DNA from 4 places in the Pseudoalteromonas sp. SCSIO 43101 genome. Region 3 is predicted to be linked to each of the others. Evidence: predicted binding sites of a transcription regulator. Region 3 holds the regulator's gene; each other region holds the start of a gene.
The links. Region 3 encodes ArgR, which controls arginine synthesis, uptake and breakdown. Its sites were predicted from a motif close to ANTGAATANNTATTCANT; they were not measured.
Positions count from the first base shown of each region.

Region 1: the regulator ArgR is predicted to act here: its motif matches at 1,878-1,895, upstream of gltB (glutamate synthase large subunit).
Region 2: the regulator ArgR is predicted to act here: its motif matches at 1,588-1,605, upstream of J8Z25_RS12500 (OadG family protein).
Region 4: the regulator ArgR is predicted to act here: its motif matches at 1,946-1,963, upstream of argC (N-acetyl-gamma-glutamyl-phosphate reductase).

Region 1 is NZ_CP072673.1:2,163,208-2,167,411, forward strand. Features, by position in the region: gene gltB (glutamate synthase large subunit) at 1-1,777, opposite strand, end outside; gene J8Z25_RS10010 (efflux RND transporter periplasmic adaptor subunit) at 2,473-3,726, shown strand; gene J8Z25_RS10015 (ABC transporter ATP-binding protein) at 3,748-4,204, shown strand, end outside.
Region 2 is NZ_CP072673.1:2,688,838-2,693,041, reverse strand. Features, by position in the region: gene J8Z25_RS12515 (hypothetical protein) at 1-345, shown strand, start outside; gene J8Z25_RS12510 (hypothetical protein) at 696-887, opposite strand; gene J8Z25_RS12505 (DUF1328 domain-containing protein) at 937-1,110, opposite strand; gene J8Z25_RS12500 (OadG family protein) at 1,645-1,893, shown strand; gene oadA (sodium-extruding oxaloacetate decarboxylase subunit alpha) at 1,909-3,681, shown strand; gene J8Z25_RS12490 (sodium ion-translocating decarboxylase subunit beta) at 3,694-4,204, shown strand, end outside.
Region 3 is NZ_CP072673.1:660,597-664,800, reverse strand. Features, by position in the region: gene ispB (octaprenyl diphosphate synthase) at 1-292, shown strand, start outside; gene mdh (malate dehydrogenase) at 399-1,334, opposite strand; gene argR (transcriptional regulator ArgR) at 1,560-2,027, shown strand; gene J8Z25_RS03160 (Dyp-type peroxidase) at 2,024-2,923, opposite strand; gene J8Z25_RS03155 (ABC transporter ATP-binding protein) at 2,976-4,019, opposite strand; gene J8Z25_RS03150 (ABC transporter permease) at 4,016-4,204, opposite strand, start outside.
Region 4 is NZ_CP072673.1:2,901,566-2,905,769, forward strand. Features, by position in the region: gene J8Z25_RS13465 (ornithine carbamoyltransferase) at 1-20, opposite strand, end outside; gene argB (acetylglutamate kinase) at 28-789, opposite strand; gene argC (N-acetyl-gamma-glutamyl-phosphate reductase) at 789-1,799, opposite strand; gene argE (acetylornithine deacetylase) at 2,021-3,172, shown strand; gene panP (pyridoxal-dependent aspartate 1-decarboxylase PanP) at 3,206-4,204, opposite strand, start outside.

The DNA of each region.
Region 1 (4,204 bases), 1.5 Mb from region 3:
TGATTGCTTTTTCTAAGCCTTCTTCTGCGGTGTAAGTGATATCAATTTTACAGTAGCTGTAGTGCTCATCGTCAGCATTGATCAGCTGTTGCATATCAGCATACATCAAAATTGGCGTATCAAACTGTAAACGCTTAGCATGGCCGGTGGTTTCGTTAAATACGTTTTGCTCACTACCAATACAGGTTGCTAGTGACATAACGTGATTTTCACGAAGTGGGTCAATCGGTGGATTCGTTACTTGCGCAAACTTTTGTCGGAAGTAATCAAACAGTGAGCGATGGCCTTCTGACAGTACCGCAAATGGCGTGTCATCACCCATAGAACCCGTTGCTTCTTGACCATTTTCACCCATAACACGAATCACGCTATCAAGTTCTTCATTGGTATAGCCAAACATCTTTTGATACTTAAGCAGTGTTTCGTCATCAAAAGAACGGTTACCCGCATCTTTTTCAGATAACTGTTCAAATGGCGTTAAACGCTTAACGTTTGCCTCTAACCATGCTTTATATGGGTGGCGAGATTTAAGGTCTTGGTCAATCTCATCTGAATGCCATATTTTCCCTTGATGAGTATCAATAACTAACAGCTCACCTGGTCCGACACGGCCTTTTTCAACGACTTCGTCTGGTGCGTAATCCCAAATGCCCACTTCAGAGGCAAGCGTGATAAATCCATCTTGGGTAATTACATAACGCGCCGGACGCAAGCCATTACGGTCAAGGTTACAAGCCGCGAAACGGCCGTCAGACATTACAATACCAGCTGGGCCATCCCATGGTTCCATATGCATTGAGTTGAAGTCATAGAACGCACGTAGGTCATCATCCATGGCACGGTTTTTCTGCCATGCTGGTGGCACAAGCATACGCATTGCACGGAATAAATCCATGCCTCCCGCTAAGAACAACTCAAGCATATTATCTAAGCTTGAAGAATCTGAGCCGCTTTCGTTAACGAATGGTGCGGCTGATTGCAGATCTGGAATAAGTGGTGAGGCAAACTTATAAGCACGGGCACGTGCCCATTGGCGGTTACCTTGAATCGTATTAATTTCACCATTATGCGCTAAATAGCGGAAAGGTTGAGCTAAAGGCCAACGAGGCTGTGTATTAGTAGAAAAACGTTGGTGGAATACACAAATCGCACTGGTCATGCGAATGTCAGCTAAGTCTAAATAAAAGTTAGGTAAGTCTACAGGCATCATCAAGCCTTTATAGACAGTGACCAAACCAGATAAACTGGCAATATAAAAGTGTTCATCGTTTTCGAGGCGCTTTTCAGCACGACGACGCGCTACATATAAGCGACGCTCTAAATCTTTTGGACGCCAGCCTTCTGGTGCGCTAACAAAAATTTGTTCAAAGCCTGGTAGTTGTTTTTTTGCAATTGGCCCTAAACATGACGCATCGGTAGGTACTACGCGCCAGCCTTGAATACTCAAGGTTTCTTTTTCGAGTTCTTCACTCAACACATCTTTAGCTGTTTGCGCAAGTACAGGATCGGCATTTAAAAATACCATGCCAACGGCGTAGTTCTTACCTAAGTGCCAATCATGTTCGCTGGCAATAGCACGAAAGAAACTATCAGGTTTTTGCATTAATAAACCACAGCCATCACCAGTTTTACCATCTGCAGAAATACCACCACGGTGTTCCATGCGATCTAAGCCAGTGATTGCTGTTCGAATCAAGCGGTGACTCGCCTGACCATTGACCTGGGCTATTAAGCCAAAGCCACAATTATCTTTTTCTAATTTTGAGTCGTATAACATAGACCCCTCCCCTTGCTACAACGACTAGCGGTTCAGTCTTTTGTGACAGTGCTAGCAGACGAACAAAACTATCGCCAAATACCTCATGAGTCAATAGAGTTTTGAATACATATTCATATTCATGAATATTTCTCACTTAAAGGCACTTTCTAAATTCTATGCTATTTTTTTACATTTAGGCGTATTTCACCCGTTATTTTTTTATGACACTGGTGTCAAATTTAACAACTTGTAAAAAAACAATCTAAAACCCGCCTCTTTACGTTAACGTAAACTGCGATTAATTATGAATAATTATTCACGATCTGAATATCAATGCAGTTTTTATGAGGTATCACCTAACGCTGCTGCATCATTATTTACTCTTGGCTTTAGCATAGTAACAAACTAGGTCTCTGAGCAGCCGACCTTAGTCGCAATGACTGACTTTCTTTACCCTCGCGTCAATAATCAGCAATTTAAAAGTGTCCGCAGCGGACACTTTTTCTGTCCGCGGACAGACATCTACTCATCAAAAAAAATAAAAACACAATACTATCAGAAACTTAACAATTGGCACGCTACTGGTATAGATAAGTCATCAGCGAAATTAAGGATTTCAAAATGTTCACTATCAGTTTGTTTATGGCTTCTCCGCTTACCATGATTGCCGTTGGCTTCATGATTGTATGTTTTGAGAATCGTAAGGAGTTATGATGATAAAGGATACCAGTGCCCAAGATATTACTGTGGCTAAAAAAAACACCATTAAGAAACCACTTATATTAGCAGTAGGTGTAATACTTGTTGGTGCGCTTGGCTTTCAAGCATTGTTTGCCAGTAGCGATGGCAGCATTTCGGTTGATGCAGCAAGCCTACAAATTAGTGAAGTAAGCCAAAAGACGCTTACTAGAGATGTGGCAGCGAGCGGTAAAATCGTTGCAGCTAATGCGCCAAAAGTTTATAGCCCTGAACGAGGTTTTGTTGATTTAAAAGTAAAAGCCGGTGACAGCGTTGAAGTAAACGAAGTAATCGCCACCGTAACCAGCCCTGAGCTTACTAACGAATTAAAACAGCAACAATCAGTATTAGCACGATTAGAAGGTGAACTACAACGCAAGCAACTTGAAGCACGTCGACAAAAACTAAGCCTTACTAAAGCCCTTGATTTAGCACAGGTTGAACTAAATGCCGCAGACAGAGAAAACCGCCGAGCTAAACTCTCTATCGAAAAACATTTAATCAGCCAAATAGATTTAGAAAAAGCCGTTGATGACTTGGCCCGCGCCAAACTTTCCTTTAAACATGCAGAGCAAGAAGTCAGCTTAGCTAAAGATACCCTCGCATTTGAACTAAAAGCTGCAGAGCGCGATCTGACGCGTCAGCAACTCATCGTTGATGACTTATTTAGGCAGGTGAATGAACTCACAATTACTGCCAGTGTAAGCGGTATTGTTGGTAACTTATTAGTGCAGCAAAAAGAAGCCGTTACACAAAGCCAACCATTAATGACTTTGGTGGATTTAAGTAACTTTGAAGCTGAACTACAAGTACCAGAAAGCTATGCCAATGAGCTAGGTCTTGGTATGCAAGTTGAACTGACTTTAGGTGCCCGTCATGTAACAGGAACCTTATCGGCTATTTCACCGGAGGTGAATAATCGCGAGGTAACTACCCGCGTACGCTTTGACAGTGAGGTTTCTGGTATTCGCCAAAACCAACGCTTAACCGCACGTATTTTACTAGAGAATCGCGATGATGTATTGCAAGTAAAACGCGGTGCATTCTTACAGCAAGGTGGCACCCAGGCTTATAAAGTTGAAGGTGACATGGCTTATTTAATCGATATAAAAACCGGTGCTAGCAGTATCAATGCTGTCGAGATAATAGAAGGCGTAGAGCCTGGCGATAAGCTAATCATCTCGAATTACGACCGCTTTAAAAAAGCATCCACACTGGTTTTACGTTAACAAATAAAAGGAAAAATCAACATGCTTACAATGAACGACATCAGCAAAGTGTATCAAACTGACATGGTACAAACTCATGCCCTTCGCGACTTCAACCTACAAGTAGATGAAGGTGAATTTATTGCAGTAACTGGCCCAAGTGGCTCGGGTAAAACCACTTTTTTAAACATCGCAGGTATGTTGGAGCCATTTAGCGAAGGCCAGTACATGTTAGATGGTATTGATGTGGGGAAACTAAATGACAACCAACGCGCTGATCTACGAAATCAAAAAATTGGTTTTATATTCCAGGGTTTTAACCTCATCCCTGACTTGAACTTATATGAAAATATTGAAGTGCCATTGCGTTATCGTGGCATTAAAGCCGCTGAGCGTAAACGCCGTATTGAGCAATGCCTTGAGCAAGTTGGTTTAGCTTCACGAGCAAAACACTTACCGCAACAACTTTCTGGTGGTCAACAACAACGTGTGGCCATTG
Region 2 (4,204 bases), 1.7 Mb from region 3:
CTCATTCAGCAAGATGCTAAGGCGTATGTGTTTGGCTTTCAGGCTGATATTTACCACCCGACCAGTAAACCAGTTTGTAGTGAATCACAGCGCTCAAACTGTGATGCTTTTAAAGTATACCGTGATGCCATCAGTGACTTCGCAAAGCACACCAATAAGCCTGTGTTAGTGATGCATGGTGATACAGGTCCATACTGTAAACAACAGTTAGCAAGTAACTTAACACGCTTGAATGTACCTGGTGATTTTGCTGTGAGTGATGTAGCAAAAGTGAGCTTTGTTGATGGGAAGTGGCATATAGCGAGTGTAACGACAAACGAGCCCCTCACAACGGGTTGTAAGTGAAACCCAACAAGTTAGCGAGTTTCTAGGTGAAAGAGTAAAGTTGCGAGCTTAAGGTAGCTGCGGGTTTACCTCGCGTAGGCGTGAAATTTATTTCGCGCGATTCTCTCAATTTATGCGGCTGTAAGTCTGGCTTTAGCCCGTCACGTATGTGTGATAAAACACGTGTCGCCATAAATGACGACCTATATGGCGTAGGGAAAAACGGAACGAAACCCAACAAATTAGCGAGTTTCTGGGGGAAAAAGTAAAGTTAGCAAGCTCCTTGACACAAGCAGCAGGCAGCCTAGAGTTGCTAACTTGTATACACAAAAAAAGCGACACTTGGCCGCTTTCTTCATAAAGTGTTGTGATTAGCAGTTAGTTTCTTCTGCGTTAACACCTTCTTTTACTTCTTCACATGCGTCTTCAACAGCATTTTGTGTATCAGTAATTGCTTCATCAATACGCTCACCTGCATCTTCTGCCGAGTTATCTTCACAACCCATGATGAATAGACCTGAAAATAGAGCGATAGTAGCGGCTTTCAAAGTTGAATTTTTCATAACGAAATTCCTTGTAAATAAAATAAATTAAGTGGTTATTTGCTTATAACTACTTAGGGGCGTTACCTCTAAGAGCTCCAGATACCAGTGAAATAACTAGTAGTACTAAAAATATAAAAAAGATAATTTTAGCGATGCCTGCAGCGGCTCCTGCGATACCACCAAAACCTAACACTGCTGCGATTAACGCGATAACTAAAAAAGTAATGGTCCAGCGTAACATAATGGTCTCCTTGGCTATTTAAATTTTCTAAAGTTCGATGTAACTGAAGCGAGTTCTGTGCCAGATGTTTTACTTGTTTTATTTCAATGGTTTACCTTTATTTGTGATGCTGGTAGATGTTCATCACTTGGTAACATTTACGAGTAAGCATGTAAGTTATTCATAGTGATATTTTTTCATATTGAGTTGCATGAGGAAAACATCAGATTGCCACGGTATTGGTAAGACCAATTTAACTTTTTATTGGTTGGTAAAGTCTAACACCTTGTTGTGTGTGGTTTTTAGACGCTTGCTGGTTTTTAGTTAATAGCTGAACATATAACTTATGGCTATATCGACTATTTATATCATCTATATCGAGGCTTTGAATGATGGAAATGTAGGGTGTTAATTATATGTGTGGCATGTTATTTTAAAATTAATTGGTTTTACCAATTTACAATGGTGCTATACAAATGATTTTGGTTTGTTATTATTGGTGCATAATTATTTAACAAAAATAACTTTTTATTTTAAGTAAGCGAGGGGAGTCGTATGGATATAGGTGGATTACTCACCACTGCGGCCAGTTTGATGGTAACAGGCATGGTAGGCGTGTTTGTTTTTCTGACTATTCTGATTACAGCAGTCACTTTAATGTCAAAACTAGTGGGTCGATTTGATGATCCAGCAAGTGCAGAACCTACGCGAACAGCAAAAATTCAACCTCAACAGGGTGTGCCTCAGGCACATATTGCAGCAATAAGCGCTGCAATCGCTCAATTTCGAAATAAACAAAAATAACGGGGCAGCTCGAACATGGCTAAATTAAAATTAACCGAATTAGTATTGCGTGACGCACACCAGTCTCTTTTGGCAACGCGTATGCGCTTAGACGACATGCTACCCATAGCCGAAAAACTCGACAATGCGGGTTATTGGTCAATTGAATCATGGGGGGGTGCAACGTTTGACTCGTGTATCCGTTATTTAGGTGAAGATCCTTGGCAACGTATTCGCGAACTAAAGGCTGCAATGCCAAACACTAAGCAGCAAATGTTACTTCGTGGACAAAACCTTTTAGGCTACCGTCATTATGCTGATGATGTGGTCGAAAAGTTTGTCGAGCGAGCACACAAAAATGGGGTTGATGTATTTCGTATTTTCGATGCGATGAACGATGTACGAAACCTTGAAACTGCTATTAAAGCAGCTGTTAAAGTGGGAGCTCACGCTCAAGGTACAATTTCATACACAGTAAGTCCTGTACATACACTTGATATGTGGCTGAAACTCGCAAAACAGCTTGAAGAGCTTGGCTGTCATTCGATTTGTATTAAAGATATGGCAGGTTTATTAAAGCCATATGATTGTGAGCAGTTGATCAAAGGCCTAAAAGAAACCGTGTCTATTCCTATTGCGATGCAATGCCATGCTACTACTGGCTTAAGCACTGCAACTTATCAAAAAGCAATCGATGCAGGTATTGATATGCTTGATACGGCGATTTCGTCAATGAGTATGACTTATGGTCATAGCGCGACGGAGACAATAGTTTCAATTGTCGAAGGCACAGAGCGAGATACTGGCCTTGATTTAAACCAATTAGAAGAAATTGCAGCTTACTTCCGTGATGTACGTAAGAAATACGCTGCTTTTGAAGGTAGCTTAAAAGGCGTTGATGGTCGCATCTTATTAGCACAGGTACCTGGCGGCATGTTAACTAACATGGAAAACCAGCTTAAAGAACAAGGCGCGGCTGATAAGCTTGATCAAGTATTACTTGAGATCCCACGTGTTCGTGAAGACTTAGGTTTTATTCCTTTGGTTACGCCAACCTCGCAAATTGTAGGTACCCAAGCGGTACTTAACGTATTAACTGGCGAGCGTTACAAAACCATTACTAAAGAAACTGCGGGCGTGCTCAAAGGTGAATATGGTGCCACTCCTGCACCTATGAATAAAGAGCTGCAAGAACGAGTGCTAGAAGGCGCAGAGGCAATTACTTGTCGTCCTGCAGATAAATTAGAGCCTGAACTTGAGAAACTTGAAGCTGAGTTATTAAGTGAAGCCAAAGAGCAAGGTTTAGAACTTGCTGATGACGTGATTGATGATGTACTTACATATGCATTATTCCCACAAATAGGCCTTAAATTTATTAAAAACCGCAACAACCCAGATGCATTTGAAGCAATTCCAACAGGTGAAGTTGCCAAGTCTGAAAGCAAACCTGCTTCTTCAAGCCCTGTAAAAGCGGAGCAATACAGCGTTAAAGTTGATGGTAAAGTTTACGATGTCGTCGTAGCACAAGGTGGTGAGCTTAAAGAAGTAACTTTAAAAGACAGTGAATTAATTCCTCAGTCTGCTTCAGCGTCAGCAGGCGAAACACTCAATGCGCCTTTGGCTGGTAATATTTTCAAAGTGAAAGTGAAACCAGGCCAAACAGTAAATGAAGGTGATGTGGTTATTATCATGGAAGCGATGAAAATGGAAACAGAAGTTCGCGCCGTACACTCAGGTACAATTGCAGAAGTATTAGTAGCTGAGGGTGACTCTGTTGCCACTGGCGATGCGCTAATCGCGCTAGCATAGGAGAGGCAGAGGATGGATGGTGTTTTAAACCTCTGGCATGCCACGGGTATTGCTAATTTTACCTTTGCGGCATTGATCATGATTGCGGTTGGTTGCTTGTTACTTTATTTAGCAATTGCACGTAACTTTGAGCCACTGTTGTTATTACCTATTGGCTTTGGGGCTATTTTAACGAATATCCCTGTGGCCGGGTTATCTGAGCCGGGTGGGTTACTTTATTATGTGTACCACATCGGGATTGATTCTGGGGTGTTCCCACTTTTGATCTTCATGGGGGTTGGTGCGCTTACAGACTTTAGTGCCTTGATAGCAAACCCTCGTATGTTGTTGTTAGGTGCGGCTGCACAGTTTGGTATTTTTGCTACTCTATTTGGTGCAATACTACTTAACTTTATTCCTGGCTTTGAATTTACACTACAAGATGCATCTGCGATTGCCATAATTGGTGGTGCAGATGGTCCAACAGCTATTTTCTTAGCATCTAAGTTAGCGCCTGATTTACTTGGTGCAATCGCAGTTGCGG
Region 3 (4,204 bases):
TGGCGATGATTTAGCTGAAGGTAAACCTACCCTACCGCTTATCTACGCAATGCAAAAAGGCACTCCCGAGCAAGTTAAGCTGGTACGAGAAGCTATTGAGCTTGGTAATGGTATGGATCACTTAGAGAGCATTCTAGCAGCACTAGCTGACACTAAAGCGCTTGAGTTTGCGATGCAAAAAGCAGAACAAGAAGCTAACAAAGCGATTGCTTGTATTGCTTTCTTACCAGACACACCTTACAAACAAGCATTAGAGAGTTTGGCCCGCATCGCCGTTGCCCGCGATCATTAAACTCTATTTATTCGAGCCATTAAAAAAGCCTGCATTTGCAGGCTTTTTTGTTTTCAGCGCTTTTACTAAGTTAACGAATAAGCAAAGCGCCTATCATCCGGCGGAATTAACCGTTGATGAAATCAACACCTTCTTGGATGTCTTTGTTAAGTGTAGCTAGCATGTCGTTTTTAGCTTGCTCTTCGAATGCACTTAACTCACCGTAAGAAAGGATTTCTTCAACGCCGTTTTTACCTAGACGTACTGGGTGTGCGAAGTATGCTGCGTCACCGTTTTCAACTGCAACGTATGCATAATCAACAACTTCTTCACCTTGTAGGCCTTTCACTAAAGACATACAGAAGCGCGCTGCTGCTGCACCCATTGAAAGAGTTGCTGAACCGCCACCGGCTTTAGCGTTAACAACTTCAGTACCTGCGTTTTGGATACGTGGTGTTAATGCTGCAACTTCTTCATCAGTGAAAGTAACACCTTCAACTTGAGAAAGAAGAGGAAGGATTGTAGTACCTGAGTGACCACCGATCACTGGAACTTTAACTTCAGTTGCGCTTAAACCTTTAAGTTCAGCTACAAAAGCTTCTGAACGGATCACGTCAAGCGTTGTGATACCGAATACACGGTTAGCATCGTAAGTACCCGCTTTTTTGAATACTTCAGCAACGATTGGCACAGTGCCGTTTACTGGGTTAGTGATAATACCTACTAACGCTTTAGGACAGTTTTTAACGATGCCTTCAGCTAATGTTTTGATGATACCTGCGTTTACGTTGAAAAGGTCCGCACGGTCCATGCCAGGCTTACGTGGCATACCCGCTGGGATAAGAACGATATCACAACCAGCTAATGCTGCGTCTAAGTTGTCAGCACCAAAGCCTTCAACTTTAACGTCTGTTGGGATGTGAGAAAGATCAACCGCTACACCAGGAACAACAGGGGCAACATCATATAACGATAATTCAGAACCTGCAGGTAAACTTGTTTTTAATAATAAAGACAATGCTTGGCCGATACCGCCAGCTGCGCCTAAAACAGCAACTTTCATTGGAATTCTCCGTAATTTGAGGTAGGAAATATTTGTGGCCCTAAAGATAATGAAATTAGCGACTAAAAACAAATTTATCCTGCTTATTTCGCGTATAATTTCGACCATAGTTGTAAACTTAGCTGTAAAGACACAGCATTTTGGACGACTTTGTAAACTAATACTGCATAAATATGCAGAGTTGTGTAGAATTACTCCACATTTTATGAATAAAGAAGCGGCAACATGCAACCACAAGACAAACAAGAAGCACTAATCAAAGCGTTTAAAGCGCTATTAAAAGAAGAAAACTTCGGCTCACAAGGTGAGATTGTCGAAGCATTGAAAGAGCAAGGCTTTGATAATATTAGCCAAAGTAAAGTCTCTCGCATGTTAAGCAAGTTCGGTGCTGTACGTACCCGTAATGCAAAGCAAGAAATGGTTTATTGTTTACCGGCTGAAATGGGTGTACCAACAGCGAAAAGCCCTCTGCGTCAGCTTGTTATCGATATTATGCATAACGAAATGATGATCATTATTCGTACTAGCCCAGGCGCAGCTCAATTAATTGCTCGATTACTTGATTCTCTAGGTAAGGCGGATGGTGTACTAGGCACTATTGCAGGCGACGACACTATTTTTATCGCCCCTGCGAAGATTTCAGAAATCGATGTCACGCTTGATCGCGTGCGCACTTTATTCGATACAGTTTAAAGCTGCTTTAAAAAGTTTACTGACGGGGCGAAAAACGCAGATCCCATATCGGCTTGAGTAAAATCGAGCCAATGATCATAGCAATCGCCCTGCCCCAACCGGCTCTTTAATACCTGCTCAAACGCATCCCCTTGCGCCGCACACGAAACCATCAAAATCCCCTGTTTATGCACATCACCAAATGGCATGCTTTGATTAAGTAATAGTGGCTGACCGTGCTCATCTTTTAGTTCACTGCGAACCGCATGACTAGTTTCTACAGCAGGCACAATCAAGGTATTATCAAGACGCGTACGCCCCATGATTTGTTCTTGCTCGAACAACGACAAATGCTGCCAGACACTCAAGTCATGCACAAAACGCTGCACATGAATATAGCTGCCTTGGTCTTCAAAGTGCCCCGGTTTGTTGATAAGAGCCGTGCTACGCTTTTGACGACCATGAGGGGTATCACCAGCATAAATAAAGCCATTAAAATCACGCCCATCTAAAAACCGAAAATTACGTACCTGCTCCACCAGCTCTACATCCGGTGTTAATAACTTTAGAATTTGCAGAGCAAATAGATGGTTTACATCTTCGCGGTCTGAGCGAATTTGTACAAACAAGTCAAAAGGCTGTGCACTGATCACATGCTCACTATGAGTCACATTAGGAAAGCTTTGTAATTGACTTGGAATAAATTCGGGCAGGATATGCGGCCAATACTGAGCACCAAGGGCAACCACGCACGACAGCATGGCTTCAGAGAACTGATCTGCAAACTCATCTTGAATAACGCTGACGCGTTTTAGTTTTTTACGTAATGACTCATCATGGCCATCGTAAACATTAAAAAACAGGTGCAAACCATGTAAGTTTGCTTCAGCACAAATCCCAGATTGCGCTTGCGCCATAGTGAATCCTTAGCTTCTCGTTATTTGCACCTAGCCAAGGATTCAAGATTGATTAATCATGAAAAAAATTGACTGTGTGCGGCATTATTTTTATTTTTACAGGCTGCTCAACAGCTAACACGCGATCTTGCTCTGCGGCAACTTCACACTCTTGCCCTGCAATATTGATACGATACACATAACGCGTACCGATAAAGCGTCTTTGCAAGATTGTTAAACTGTTTGCGTCACTGTGAGCAGCTTCGCACAACTGAATATAGTGCGGTCTTATGTACACTTGACCTTGCTGACAATCTACATTGTTCGCCGTCAATGAGTGAACCACACCAAACGCCGTTTCGTATTCAGTTGGCGTTAATACTTTCGCCGTTAAGTATATGCCCGTACCAAGAAACTCTGCAACCACCTTTGAGTTAGGTTGGCTAAATAACTGCTCCGCGGAGCCCTGTTGGGCGATTTTTCCACCATGCATAACCGCAAGCGTGTCGGCAAACGCGAAAGCTTCTTCCTTCGAGTGGGTAACAAATACCGCAGATACCTGCTGATCTTTAATAATGCGACGTATATCTGCAATAAGCTCAAAGCGTACTTGTGTGTCAATATTCGAAAATGGCTCATCAAGTAATAATAAGCTTGGCTTATAAGCAAGAGCACGAGCAATCGCGACTCGTTGCTGCTGACCACCTGAAAGTTGATGAGGGTAACGTCCAGCACAACCATCTAATTTAACAAGGCTGAGCATTTCGTCCACGCGCTCACGCTTTTGTGCTTTGCTCATATTACTGAGGCCAAACGCAATGTTGTCACTAACCGTTAGATGAGGGAATAACGCATAGTCTTGAAACATCATGCCGATATTACGTTTTTCAGGTGCAACAAATAGTCCGCTATCATTGACCACATTTGAATCTATGCTCATATAGCCTTGCTCGGGCTGTAAAATCCCCGCGATTGCCTTTAAGGTGGTGGTTTTGCCACAGCCACTTGCGCCAAGCAAACAAACAATTTCATCTTGCTCAACATTAAGATTGAGTTCACTCAATACCTTAGTGCCATTATACTGATAAGCTAGGTCTTGAATTATCAAATGACTCATGAGTGATTTTGCTCCATCGAACGATTAACGAAATACAAAGGTATTAACCCAACTAACACGATAAACAAAGCTGAAATAGACGCAAGCTCTAACTGCTCATCACTAACATACTGAAAAACATGGGTCGCAAGCGTTTCAAAATTAAAAGGCCTAAGTAATAAAGCTGCTGGCAACTCTTTCATGCA
Region 4 (4,204 bases), 1.5 Mb from region 3:
TTTAAGAAATTTTTTAACATGAAATACCTATGGTGTAATTTTTGTTCCTACATGCTCGCCTTTTAATAAGGCGACTAAATTTTCTGGCTTTAGCCAGCTGGAGATATACACACCACGTCGTAAATGTTGGGCAGCAAGAAGGCTGGTCTTTACTTTGACCTCCATCCCGCCCTGAATAACTCCTTCAAGGATTAGTGTTTCGATTTGCTGCGTATTAAGGTGATGTAGTGGCTGCTTATTTGCATCAAGCACAGCTTCTACGTCAGTCATAAAAATAAGTTCTGCATCTAGTTCTTTAGCAATAGCAGCCGCGGCTTCATCCGCATTGACGTTGTACCATTGACCATCTTCGCCAAAGCCAATAGAGCTCACCAGTGGTAAACGACCTTGCCCAAGTAAGCTTGGCAATACGCTGTCACAACTACCTGAACACTGGCCAACTTGCGCCAATACTTTAAGTTTTTCAGATACCAGTACACCCGCTTCATAAAGGCTTAAACCCACAGGTTTGTGGCCAGCGCTGATTGCTTGACTCATCAATTGTTTATTGGCACAACCTGCCAGGGCGCCAACAATATAAGGCATTTGCTCATTTGGGCTAATACGTAAGCCTTGATGTTTTGCTGTTACAAAGCCTGCGTCTTTAAGCCAAGCATCAACCAAGGCCCCACCACCATGCACAATGACAAAGTTATCTTGTTGCTCAGTGGCTAAAACATCAAAAAGAGCTTTTGCAGCATCAGCGCTATTTAGCACAGCACCACCGACTTTAATGATCCAAGTTTTCATTACAGCGCTCCTACTAAACCAGTGTGGTGAGGTTCACCCATAGCTAAATTAATACACTGTAATGCTTGCCCAGCCGCGCCTTTTAATAGGTTATCAATTGCTGACATAACAATGAGTTGTTCACCTTTTTGTTGCCATGCAATATCAACAAATGGTTGTTTAGCCACGCCTTTAATACTTGGAACTTTATTTCCAAGTAAACGGATTAAAGGCTCATTAGCTAACACTTGATATGCTGCATCCACTTGCTCTGCTGTCACACCTGGCTTTAATTGCACATAAATAGTTTCTAAAATTCCACGGGGGAAATTACCTAAATGAGGGGTGAATAACACAGGGTGACCAAGGTGCTGCTCAATCTCAGGTGTGTGTCTGTGATTAAATAAACCATAAGGGGCAAGTGATACTTCACAAAAATGCGTATTAACACTGGCTTTTCTACCTGCGCCAGTAACTCCAGACACAGCATTAACAATAATGGCTTGCTCAGCTAATAAACCAGCTTCTTTAAGTGGTTTTAAAGAATTGAGTGCTGCTGTTGGGTAACAACCTGCTACAGCAACAAGCTTTGCTTTACTTATAGCATCGCTATTCCATTCAGCTAAGCCATAAGCCGCTTGCTCTAAAAGCTCAGGGTGTTCATGTGCGAAACCGTAATAAGTTAGGTAATCCTCATTCCCAGCTAAACGGAAACCACCAGACAGGTCGAATACTTTTTTACCCATGGCTAAAAATTGTGGTGCAAGGTCAACGCTTACCTTGTGATCTGTACATAGACATACATAGTCCGCATTACTTTCGATATCCTTATACGCTTGGGCAGTCAGAGGCTGTAGTGGATACTCTAACAATCCAAGGTGCTCTGGATATAAATCGCTTAATAATTTGCCTTTATCTAAGCTTCCTTCAGATACATAACATGCTTTCAGGGTCAGTTTTGGGTGCTTAGCAACTAAACTTGCTAGCTCTGCGCCGCTATAACCACTTGCGCCAATAATCACTACATTCATTGCTTACTTTTACCTATTCAATCTATTTATCGATACGCCTAAAAATACTCGCTCAAATGCGAATAAAAACACTGTCTAAAGTAATGAAATCAGGTTATCGTCGTTTCGTGTTCATCGTAAAGCTTTACTAATATTTATGCTTAAAAAGTGAATTGATATTCATCATAAATACTTTTACATTGTTATGCAATTAGATTGAATAATTATTTTTGGATTTTTTTATGTCGCTACCCTCTTTTTTATCTATGTATCAGCAGCTAATTGCTGCTCCTTCAATTAGCGCGATTGAAGATTCTTTGTGCATGAGCAATAAAGGGGTTATTACCTTGCTCGCACAGTGGTGCGAAAGCCTTGGGTTTACATGTGAAATCACAGAGCTTGAAAACGGTAAAGGGCGTTACAACTTATTAGCTAGACGTGGTGAAGGAGACGGCGGTTTAATGCTTGCCGGCCATACTGACACTGTACCATTTGATGATAGTCGTTGGAATTATGATCCGTTCAAACTCAGCGAAGATAACAATAAACTTTATGGTTTAGGTAGTATTGATATGAAAGGCTTTTTTGCTTTCGTACTGCAAGCTATTAGCGAACTTGATGCAAGCAAGCAAACTGAGCCTCTATTAATTCTAGCCACAGCCGATGAAGAAACTACAATGGCGGGTGCACAGCAAATCTGCCGTCACCCGAACTTAAAACCTGCACGCTGTATTATTGGTGAGCCAACAGATATGACTCCGGTATTTACACATAAAGGTCATATGAGTACAGCTATTCGCGTAATTGGTCGCTCGGGCCATAGCTCAGATCCTGAACGAGGTTTGAACGCCATCGAAGTCATGCATAAAATGATTACAAAATTGTTAATCATAAAAGAAGAATTAAAGAATAAATATTCAGTAGAACACTTTGAAATTCCGTACCCTACTTTGAACCTTGGCCATATTCATGGCGGTGATAATGCCAACCGCATTTGCGGCTGCTGTGAAATGCATATTGATATGCGACCGTTACCTGGTTTAAGTGTACAAGAACTACAAGCGATTTTGCTTAGTGCCGCAGAGGAAATAAATACTCAATACCCCAACGCAGTGAGTGTTATCGATATGCATGAACCAATCCCTGCGTTTAGCGGAAGTACAGATACTGCACTTGTGAAACTGGCCGAAAAAGTCTCCGGTCAGCCAGCTGTCGCTGTAAACTATTGTACAGAAGCCCCTTTTATTCAACAACTTGGCTGCGAAACAATTGTCATGGGGCCAGGCTCAATTAACCAAGCTCACCAACCCGATGAGTTTTTAGCGATGGAAAAAATCAAACCTTCGCAAGCGATTATCAGTAACATGATCAAAGCTAGCTGCTTTAACGACTAATTAAAAAAGGAGCATCATGCTCCTTTTTTATCACTAACTCATATATTTACTTAAGTACTTTTTAAATACTGGGTCAGTTTTCGCTAGCTCTTTTTGCTCCGCTAAAATATCTTTTAGAATAGCTTTTGAGGTTAATGGATTGGCTAATACGACACGAAAAACCACGGTGGGTTGATGGTCATATTTTGCTGGTGTTAAACGAGTACGAGATACAAAAGAGCGTCCAGCTTCACGCTGGCGCTTTTGCATACTTGCAGTGAAGCGATTCAACGAAGCGTAAATATCTAATTTAGTTTCTTCGTTAGCACCTTTGAGCTTAGCTTGAATTTCTTTTGGAACGTAACGATATGTTAATAGGCACAGCTCAGGTTCAGAGATTAATTCAAAATCTTCATCTTGTTTGATCATTTCGGCAAAAGTGCGCGCTTTAACAATACTACGGTCAATCAACATCTCGTAGCCTTTACGGCCAATAACACGTAAGCAAGCATGCACTAACATTGCCATACCTGGGCGGCTTCCCTCTAATGTATGACTACCTAAATCTTTAGAGCCTTTACGAAGAATATATTCAGCATGATGCTCAATAGCATCTGTCGCAGCGGGGTCTTTAAATAACACAAGACCCGCGCCCATTGGCACATACATTTGTTTATGCGCATCAATAGTAATTGAGTCAGCACGTTCAATACCGCTTAAAAGATGGCGATAGTTTGAAGAAAGTAAGGTTGACCCACCCCATGCGGCGTCCACATGAAAATGACAGCCAAGCTCTTCGCTTAAATCAGCCATTTCATTTAGCGGGTCTATGCTGCCAGTTTCTGTCGTCCCAGCAACACCAACGAGTGCCATTACCTTTATACCAGACGCTTCCAGTTCATGGGCTTTTTTGCGCATAGCATCGACATCAACTTTATTATTTTCGCCTGTCGCAATTGCGACAATGTTATCGCGACCAATACCTAGCAAATCAACAGTCTTGCCTAATGAATAGTGACCTCGCTCAGAAACCAGTACCGCTAAGCCTTTGTA